Regions from separate parts of the Candidatus Thiodiazotropha endoloripes genome, predicted to be linked through region 1. Evidence: predicted binding sites of a transcription regulator. Region 1 holds the regulator's gene; each other region holds the start of a gene.

Region 1 (3,281 bases):
TTTTTCCGAAAAGCGGCTGGTGTTGATCGACACCGCCGGCATGGGGCAACGGGATCTGAAACTGACAGAGCGACTCGGCCTGCTGAAGCAGGGCAATCATCCGGTCAAGGCGCTGCTAACCCTCTCGGCAACCACCCAGCGGAGAGCGTTGAGCCATGCAATACGTTCATTTGGTGCGATTGCCCCGATTGGCGCGATTCTGACCAAAATGGATGAAGCCGCTTCACTGGGTGGCGTGGTCTCCGCACTATTGGAGTCCCGGTTGCCTCTGGCATTCACCACAAACGGTCAGCGGGTGCCTGAAGATATTCAGGTCGCCCGGGCAGAGCAATTAATTCGGCAGGCTGTTGAAATGACGCAACAGACAGAGCATCAACCCGATGAGGAGTATCTGGCTATGGCCTTCGGAGGAACGAGTGAACATGCAAATGTCTGAACAGATCGAAGATCAGGCTACCGGACTGCGCAGAATGGTGAATCCAGAACCCGTCAGAGTGATCGCTGTCACCGGAGGTAAAGGTGGGGTAGGCAAAACCAATATCTCCGCCAATCTCGGTGTGGCCTTGCAAGAACTCGGGCGAAGGGTCATGCTACTGGATGCGGATATGGGTCTCGCCAATCTGGATGTGGTACTCGGATTACATGCTGAACACAATCTCTCCCACGTGATGCGGGGGGAGTCTTCACTGGAAGATATCATTGTTACCGGACCGAAAGGCATGAAAGTCGTGCCCGGGGCGTCCGGTATGCAGCATATGGCTGAAATGTCGCGTGCTGAAAACGCCGGGTTGATCCATGCGTTCAGCGAGGTGGCCAACGATGTGGATGTGCTGCTGATCGATACGGCAGCCGGCATCTCCGATCTGGTGATCAGCTTCAGCCGGGCTGCTCAGGAGCAGATTGTGGTGGTGTGTGACGAACCGGCCTCGATCACCGATGCCTATGCGATTATCAAGTTGTTAAATCGTGAGCATGGCATCAGTCGATTTCGTATACTGGCGAATATGGTGAAGAGCGTCCAGGAGGGCAGGGACCTATACAATAAGATGTGTCGGGTCACCGATCAGTACCTTGATGTTATGCTCAGTTACATGGGGAGTATTCCTTTTGATGAGCAGCTCAGAAAGGCGGTAAAGAGCCAAAAACCGGTTGTCGAGGCTTTTCCTCGCTCCAGAGTAGCGCAGGCGTTCAAGAATTTAGCTAAAAAGGCCGATAACTGGCCTGTACCAACCGGAGTCAGTGGGGATCTGCAGTTTTTTGTCGAACGCCTGATCCAATTTTCAAGCCAAAATGGGGAGTAAGACGGTGAACGGTTTAGCGACATACACCGCCGTGCAAAAACAGCAAAGCTACAATGATCTGGTTGATCAGCATGCAGGACTGGTGAAGAGGATTGCTTATCATCTGATGAATCGGCTACCACCCAATGTGCAGTCTGATGATCTGATACAGGCCGGCATGTTGGGCCTGCTTGAGGCGAGTAAGAATTATGATCCCACTCAGGGTGCCAGCTTCGAAACCTATGCGGGTATCCGCATTCGTGGCGCCATGCTGGATGAGATCAGACGCAGCGACTGGACACCACGATCCGTGCATCGAAAGGCACGCATGGTGGCGGAAGCGATGCGTGAGATCGAAAACAACGAAGGCCGGGATGCCCGGGATGTTGAAGTGGCGAAAGCGCTGGATATGAGTCTGGAGGATTATCACCAGATTCTCCAGGATTCGACCGGCTGCCGGATCTTCAGTTTGGATGAACTGACCGCTGTCAGTGACGGTTTTCCGGCTACCCGGGAAGGCCCGATGGACAGTCCGTTCGATGGCTTGCAGAAGGATGCGTTCAAGAAGGCGCTTGCGGAGGCGATTGCAAGCCTGCCGGAGCGGGAGCGATTGGTAATCGCGATGTATTACGATGATGAAATGAACCTTCGTGAAATCGGCCATGTGCTGGGTGTCAGTGAATCCAGAGTCTGTCAGATACACAGTCAGGCAACTCTGCGTCTCCGTTCACGTTTGACGGACTGGCTCTCACTGGTACGTGACGAAGAGTAGTAATTGGTTGGCCTGTGTGTGCCGAGTTTGGAAATCACCGGTGATATGCAGGAGGGAGTGAGCATTGGATAAAAACATGAAGATCCTGATTGTGGACGATTTCTCCACCATGAGGCGTATTATCAAAAACTTGCTACGTGATCTGGGTTTCAACAATACCCAGGAAGCAGATGACGGTCTGACGGCGCTGCCGATGCTGCAGAGCGGTAATTTCGATTTTCTGGTCTCCGACTGGAATATGCCCGGTATGACCGGTATCGATCTGTTGAAAGCCGTGCGGGCAGACGAAAAGCTTGCCGGTCTGCCGGTTTTAATGGTCACTGCCGAATCAAAACGTGAGCAGATCATCGAAGCGGCTCAAGCCGGCGTCAACGGTTACGTCGTCAAACCCTTCACCGCTACGACCCTGGAAGAGAAGATCAACAAGATCTTTGAACGTGTGGGTTGAGCTTCCATCGCCTGGAGTTTATCAATATGGGGCAAAATCAGGATAACCAGCAGCGGTTAGAGACGGCAAGAGCATTGGTAGCCAGCTTGGAATCGGGCGATCACAAAGAGTCTGAGAGACTGATTGCATCTTTAACAACCCCCGCAAGTAACGATCAGTTGTTCCTCGAAGTCGGTCGTTTGACCCGTGAACTGCATGATGCAATCAACGGTTTTTTACTTGATGCCAAAATCAGTGACATGACCACTGTGGAAATACCGGATGCCAAGGAGCGGTTGACCTATGTCATAACCATGACCGAGCAGTCAGCGGATCGTACCCTCACGGCAGTGGAGAAGAGCATGCCGTTGATCGAGGGAATCGAAAAACAGTCCACTGAGCTTTCGGAGCAGTGGGAGCGACTGCGTTCCCGCATGTTGGATAAAGAAGAATTCGTGGATCTGAGTCGCGACCTGTCTCAGTATCTGCTCAAGTCAAAGGAGGATGCGGCAGAGTTGCACAAAAACCTGTCCGATGTGCTGATGGCACAGGATTTTCAGGACCTTACCGGTCAGATTATCCGCAAGGTAATCACCCTGGTACATGATGTGGAAGAGAAGTTGGTCATGTTGGTCCGCATTACCGGCAACAAGCTTGAAGACGATTCTGGCAAGAAAGAGAAGGAAGAATTGGCTGGCCCGGCAATTCCTGGACTCGATCAAGGCGATCAGGTGACCAGTCAGGATGACGTGGATGACCTGCTCTCAAGTCTTGGATTTTAGTTATTCGAGTTCAGACCGAT
Region 2 (3,281 bases), on a different contig from region 1:
TATTTTATAGACAATAAATTCAAATATGTCGACACTTTGTTATTTTTTTCTGATTTTATCGGATTGCGCCGCATGGATTGCGGCCCATCGGAGGCTGCGGGTGGTCAACCGAGTTTAGTGGCTACATTCATCTGGGTAGGGTTTTTAGGTGGGATTGCTGAGGTGGCAATCTGACCGGTGGAAAACCGGCCAGATTTCAGATTGGCGCTAGACTTTGAAGCGCTCCACAAGGGATTTCAGCTGTTCTGCCAGTTTTGCCACATCCGCACTGGCCTGGGTGGTCTGTTGAGCTCCGGTGGCGGACTGTTCCGAGACTTCATTGATACTGACAATACTGCGATTGATCTCTTCGGTTACCGAGCTCTGCTCTTCCGCTGCATTGGCGATCTGAGTATTCATTTCGGTAATTTCGCTCATGGCGGTATTGATCTTCTCCAGAGCCTGGCCGGCTGAGGCGGCCTGTTCAACCCCGGATTGGGTCATCTCATTGCCCCGCGCCATCACCTTTACCGCATTGTCGGCACCCTCCTGAAGTTTGCTGATCATCTCCTCGATCTCCTGGGTCGAATCCTGGGTACGGCCAGCCAGGGTACGAACTTCATCGGCAACCACTGCGAATCCACGACCCTGCTCACCGGCGCGGGCCGCCTCGATTGCGGCATTCAGGGCCAGCAGATTGGTCTGTTCCGCAATGCTTTTGATCACATCCAGAACCGAGCCGATATTGCGGCTCTCAGTTTCAAGCTCCTGGATGACCGCAGCGGCCTGCTCCACTTCACCGGCCAGGCTGTTGATCCCCTTGATGACCTGATCGATGACTCTCTTACCCTCGATGAATGTGGTATCCGCATCCCGGGCCGCGTGAGCGGCATCGACGGCGTTTCTGGCCACCTCCTGAACCGTGGTGCTCATCTGATTGATGGCCGTGGCAACCTGGCTGGTCTCGCTCAATTGCTGATTGATACCGACGGTGGTCTGGTTGGTGACCACCGAGGTCTCTTCTGCGGCCGAGGCGAGTTGGACCACGGAGTCTTTGACCTGGTTTATCGCATCGTGAAACTGTTGCGCCATGCGATTGAAGGCCAAGGCGATATTGCCGATTTCGTCTTTGCTGTTGTAGTCGACCCGGGTGAGCAGTAGACCGTCTGCGAGCTGATGGGCGCTCTCTTCAATCTGGCTCACACCTTTGCTGATTTCACTGATGATCAGGTAGGCCAGCAGGATACCGAACAGGGCCCCAACCACCAGGCTGCCAATCACGAGCGAGAGCATGCTTTTATAGGCGGCGTGGGTCTCCTCAAAGGCATGGGCGGCCTTGTTCTCTTGAATCTTCAACAGCTCGGCAGTGGACTCCTGGATCTTCTGCAGTACCGGATTGATGAGACTGAGTAACAGTTGGTTAGCCTCATAGAATTGACCATCCACCAGCAGCTTGTCGACTGGTATCAGTCCATCATATTCCAAATGTTTGAGGTCTTTGCTGAATATCTCGACCAGTCGCTGCTCCTCACTGTCCAGTTGGGATTTGGTGAACGCCTCCCAGCGGCTGTCGATGATCTTGATGTTCTCTTCGATCTGATGGATATGCTTATCCAGTTTATGGTCATGCATTGCAGCAAAGGCTGAGCCTGGATCGTGCTGAAGCGCCAGCAGTATCTGCACCCGGCTGTCCTCCAGCTTCTCAATCACCGTTGAGAGACCAACCATATGGGCCATCTCAACGTTATAAAGCTCGTCGATGGCATGGTCAGCCTGCTGCATGCCACGCAGTCCAAGCAGGCCGACGAATATGGTATTAAGCAGTAAAATACCAACCAGGAGTGAGAGGCGTAATTTGATCGAGAGATTATTCAGGAATGACATCATTCTGACCTTAGCGAGTTTAGTTACAGAAAAAGCGATTTGATTGCTCTGCTGAAGCTCATATCCGGCTGGTGATCAAAAATCCGTATTACAGAGCGGGAATCAGCCTCTAAGGGCTGGAATACTGCAAATGAATATATCGGCGTTTAGTTAAACTGCTTTAATTCGACCTGTTCGAAATCTGGTGATTTCCACGTTCATCATGGAATATGTCGTGCTTATGGGCAGGAGGGACATTCTCTGCGGGAGTGGGTTAAGGGTAGTTATTCCCACCGGGTTGGGTGGGAATAACTAGCGTTTGGTCTGTGGAGTTTGCAGTTCAGCCAGGTGGCTGTTTCTGCAGATCAGCGGATCAGCTGGGAAATCTCTTTGAATTTCGGGTGGCTGGCATCGCCCATCCACTCAAATATCACAGACTCCATGTTGGTGATATTGATACCGCCGCGACGCATCCGCATCAGGGCGTTTTCCCGGTGCATGGCTTTTCGGGAGGCGATGGCGTCTTCCACCACAAATACCTGATATCCCCATTGCTGCAGCCCGGCGGCAGTCTGCAGAATGCAGATGTGGGCTTCCAGGCCGACCATCACGATCTGCTTTCGCGAACCGTGTTCGGCCAACTCTTCTTCAAACCCCGGTGCGGTACAACAGGAGAAGGTCAGTTTGTCCTTGGCTTTGGTGTGGTGGGGCAGGTGTTCGGTGATTTCTGACAGGGTATTGCCCAAACCCTGTCCATAGTGCTCCGACAGGGTGATCGGAATGTCCAGCAGACTGGCGGCCTTACTCAATTGGATGACGCTTGGGACCATCTTTTGCAGGTCCTGTTCCGGCATCGCTTTGGTCAGCCTCTCCTGGGCGTTGACGATCAATAATTGACTGGTTGCTGCATGGGTCAGCGGTAGTGTGCTTTTGTTGATGCTCATGATCTCCCTCTGCTCTTCATAATAATCAATGGCCGTTATCAACCGGCGTTGTTGTCGCTGCAGTCCATCCATCTGCAGGCTGAATTATTATTTTTATGTATGGTGCCGGGTCAAATCTGACCCGCAAAGCAAACTTCAATCAGTCTTATGTTTATTCTTTTGTGTTGCTGCAGGCCCAGGTCAGTGCAGCAACATCTGTGGTTTAAAAATTGAATTCAACCGGGGCCGGTGCGTTCTCCAGGGGAGAGACCTCGGTTTCGAAAATGCTCTCTTCCTGGAATATTTTCTCATCGTGTCGCGTGATCAGCTGGCAGATCATCACTGGAGCCTGGCCGATGATGACGAACATCCGCCCGCCCGGCGCCAACTGTTGGCGAAATATCTCTGCCTGCTGGCTGGTGGGCAGGGATCCGGTTATCGCAATGGCATTGAATGGGGCTCCCTGTACAGGCCCCGCCAGTGCATCGCCGGTCAGCAGCATCACATTGTTCACCC
Region 3 (3,281 bases), on a different contig from region 1:
CGCAATCTTCAGATTGGTCTCATTGGAGTTGGTCAATGCCACCACACCCTCACACAGGGGGTGTTTCAGACCAGCCTCCAGCAGATGCTCCGGTAGACGCGCATCCGCACACAAACCGGGTACATACTCACGCAGGTTCTCCAGCTTCAGCAGATTCACTCTTTCCTGCAGAATATCGATTACGACCGCATGCTGACTACGATCGGTCAATGCCTTAACCAGCGCCTCCCCGGTTTGCCCATAACCAGATACCAGATAAAAAGGCTCCCTCAATCTACTGATTTTTCTTGCAAATCTTCGTTCTGTCAGTGCCTTCTGGAAGGTTTCATCCTTGAGCAGAGCCAACACGGTACCGATGGAATAGAGCCAGACAACCACCGTGAAAAAGATCGACAGAGTGACCCACAAGCGCTGAGCTGCAGTGAATGGATAGGGCAATTCGCCAAATCCGATGGTACTGGACATATAACTGACAAAATAGAAGGCGTGCAAAAAATCCATGTAGTAGACATTGCCATCACCATCCCGGCCGGGAATCAGTACCAGGCCCAGCACCGCCACTGAATAAGCCAGTACCAGGGTCAGCAGTGGCGCCCGCATGCGCCGAAAGATCAGAAAGATGATGTTGTTCATCGTTTGCCGGCGTCAGCGACGTAGCATCACCGTTTCAATGATCAACAGAACCACTGAAACCACATTAGCCAGCATGGCGCCACCGGAGAGGGAAACGATGCTGGCCATGGTAACGGTTGTCAGTCCGGTTTCAGTGACATGTACCGCGACAGTCCACACCAAAGCCGCGGCGAAAAGCTGTAGCAGCGCAACCAGACTGGTGGCCAGCAGCACAGCCCCCATCTGGGTGCGGTCGCCGAATTTGAGAACGGTGGCAACCAGGTTTACCACGACCACGGCGAACAGTTCATAGACATGGTGATGGTCCGGATTGTCCAGTTCACCGACAAAAAAACCGAAATTGAGGGTCAGGGCAAGTACAATAAAAAAACCAAACAGTACCTTTTCCGGATTCACACGCATTCTCCTCTAAATAGCTGATTGCCGGTTTGCATTCGGGCCTGGCCCTGGAATCATCAATGTATCTTGATCTTAATCCGGCAAAACAGCTGCATTCACTGATCTTGGGGTAAAATATAGCCTTTTTCCAGTTATTTATCTTGAGTTATTAACCGAAATCATAAGAATTTTCCAAGCAGCCACATTGGAATTTGAGATTCTCTCATACCGACACAACCATCAACTCACCCGGATTGGCCTGTGGAAGCGGCTGCGACTAAAGCTTTGCCCAAATCGACCGCTACAAACATCAGTCGGGAAGAGTCGTTTTGGCGTGCTCAAATTACCCACAATCCTGAAATGCGACAAAATTCTGAGTAACTAAAAATGTCCAATTTTATTAAATCTGTAGACGACCGCACACGCCTTGCCGGTACAAATCGTTTAGAGGTTCTCCTTTTCAGCCTTGGAAAGGATGTCAGAACAGGTCGTGAAGAGACCTACGGTGTGAATGTATTCAAGGTACGCGAAGTGATGCTCGTGCCGGAGATTACCCACGCGCCGGACATGCCGGCTTCGGTGGAAGGCATGGTCAGTTTGCGCGGTAATATGATTCCAGTCATCAACCTGCCTGACTTCTGCGGAATACAGACTGAAGAGAAGCCGGGTATTCTGATCGTCACTGAATACAACAAAAATGTTCAGGGCTTTCTGGTGCATGCCGTGGATACCATCGAACGTCTGGCCTGGGAGGATGTGAAAGTCCCTCCACCGATGATGGCCCAGCAGCATGGTGGCCTGGTTACCGCAGTGACAGAACTGAAAGATAGTCGCCTGGTTATGATCATGGACGTGGAGATGGTGCTGAGCCAGACCTCAGGATTTGGTCAGGGTTCGGATATCTTCGATGGCATCAAACAGGTCGAGGACAGCGATGTCACCCTGCTGTTTGCAGATGATTCAGCGGTGGCCCGGGATCAGATCATGCGTACCCTCGATCATATGGGCATGAAATACATCAGCACCTCAAATGGCGCTGAAGCCTGGAATAAGCTCAAGGAGATTGCCGAACGAGCCAGCGCAACCGATCACAGGCCGAGTGACTTTGTGCAGATCATCCTCACCGATGTTGAAATGCCTGAAATGGATGGCTATGTACTGACCAAAAAGATCAAGGAGGATGCCCGCTTCAGCGACATTCCAATCATCATGCACTCCTCACTCTCCGCCGATGCCAACATGGCCTTGGGTAAAGGGGTTGGTGCCGATGCCTATGTACCTAAATTTGAACCCAATGAGCTCTCTGCAAAACTCCACGAAATGGTCGATAACATCAACGGCCAAAAATAGTCCAAACCGGGGGACGCCTTGAGTGGGGCGCCCCTCTATTTGCATTTCCGTCTCAATCACCTAAAAGAGCCCCCGCTGCGCAGAAGATAGTTGTTACCTTAAGTAACAACTGCTAGGCTTCTTTAATGCCTGAGACACCCCCGGATCGACAGATTGACAGAACCCTGGCACTTGTTCTGCTGATCATTCTGCTCTTCTCCACTCCAGTAATGATGTGGTGGACCTCTCCTGGTCGTCACTGGTACCTGCCCTACCTGCTCTGGTTGGCCGTCATCTTTTTCATCGCCTGGGTAAACCGACGACGCCATGAACCATGAACTCTGGCTACTGTTCGGCATCAGCGTTGTCTATCTGGCAATCCTGTTTCTCATCGCGTTTGCCGCGGACAGTGGCAGAATTCCTGAACGGTTTATCAGGCACCCCAGCATCTATGTGCTGTCACTCGGTGTCTATGCCACCTCCTGGACCTACTATGGCAGCGTCAGTTTTGCAGAGACTCAGGGCTATCTGTTTTTAACCATCTATCTTGGAGTGACTCTGGCATTCGCCCTCACCCCGATTCTGTTTCAGCCGATTCTTCGTCTGACCCGAGAGTATCAGCTGACCTCGCTGGCGGATCTGTTCGCTTTCCGTTATCGCTCCCAGCTTGCCGGCATACTGGTCACCCTGTTCATGCTGTTGGGCACTCTGCCCTACATCGCGCTGCAGATCCGCGCGGTCACCGATTCACTTCAGGTTGCCAGCCAGACCGTCGCGCCACGAATTCTGGCTCTGATCTTCTGCAGTACATTGGTGCTGTTCGCCATACTTTTCGGTGCAAGACACAGCACCAGCCGGGAGAAACATCGGGGACTTGTACTGGCCATCGCGTTTGAATCGATGGTCAAACTGGTCGCCATGCTGGTGATTGGAGCGACCGC

The links. Region 1 encodes FliA, which starts transcription of late flagellar genes. Its sites were predicted from a motif close to GCTAAAGTTNNNNNNNNNNCNGCCGATA; they were not measured.
Region 2: the regulator FliA is predicted to act here: its motif matches at 2,001-2,028, upstream of A3193_RS17585 (HAMP domain-containing methyl-accepting chemotaxis protein).
Region 3: the regulator FliA is predicted to act here: its motif matches at 1,288-1,315, upstream of A3193_RS05450 (chemotaxis protein).

The regions. Positions count from the first base shown of each region.
Region 1 is NZ_LVJW01000007.1:85,964-89,244, forward strand. It holds gene flhF (flagellar biosynthesis GTPase FlhF) at 1-436, shown strand, start outside; gene A3193_RS18810 (MinD/ParA family protein) at 423-1,301, shown strand; gene A3193_RS18815 (RNA polymerase sigma factor FliA) at 1,306-2,052, shown strand; gene cheY (chemotaxis response regulator CheY) at 2,129-2,500, shown strand; gene A3193_RS18825 (protein phosphatase CheZ) at 2,527-3,261, shown strand.
Region 2 is NZ_LVJW01000006.1:1,533,229-1,536,509, forward strand. It holds gene A3193_RS17585 (HAMP domain-containing methyl-accepting chemotaxis protein) at 208-1,863, opposite strand; gene A3193_RS17590 (isochorismatase family protein) at 2,208-2,786, opposite strand; gene A3193_RS17595 (protein-L-isoaspartate O-methyltransferase family protein) at 2,989-3,281, opposite strand, start outside.
Region 3 is NZ_LVJW01000003.1:1,204,076-1,207,356, reverse strand. It holds gene A3193_RS05460 (potassium channel family protein) at 1-633, opposite strand, end outside; gene A3193_RS05455 (DUF6394 family protein) at 646-1,029, opposite strand; gene A3193_RS05450 (chemotaxis protein) at 1,399-2,361, shown strand; gene A3193_RS05445 (hypothetical protein) at 2,487-2,678, shown strand; gene A3193_RS05440 (ATP-binding protein) at 2,668-3,281, shown strand, end outside.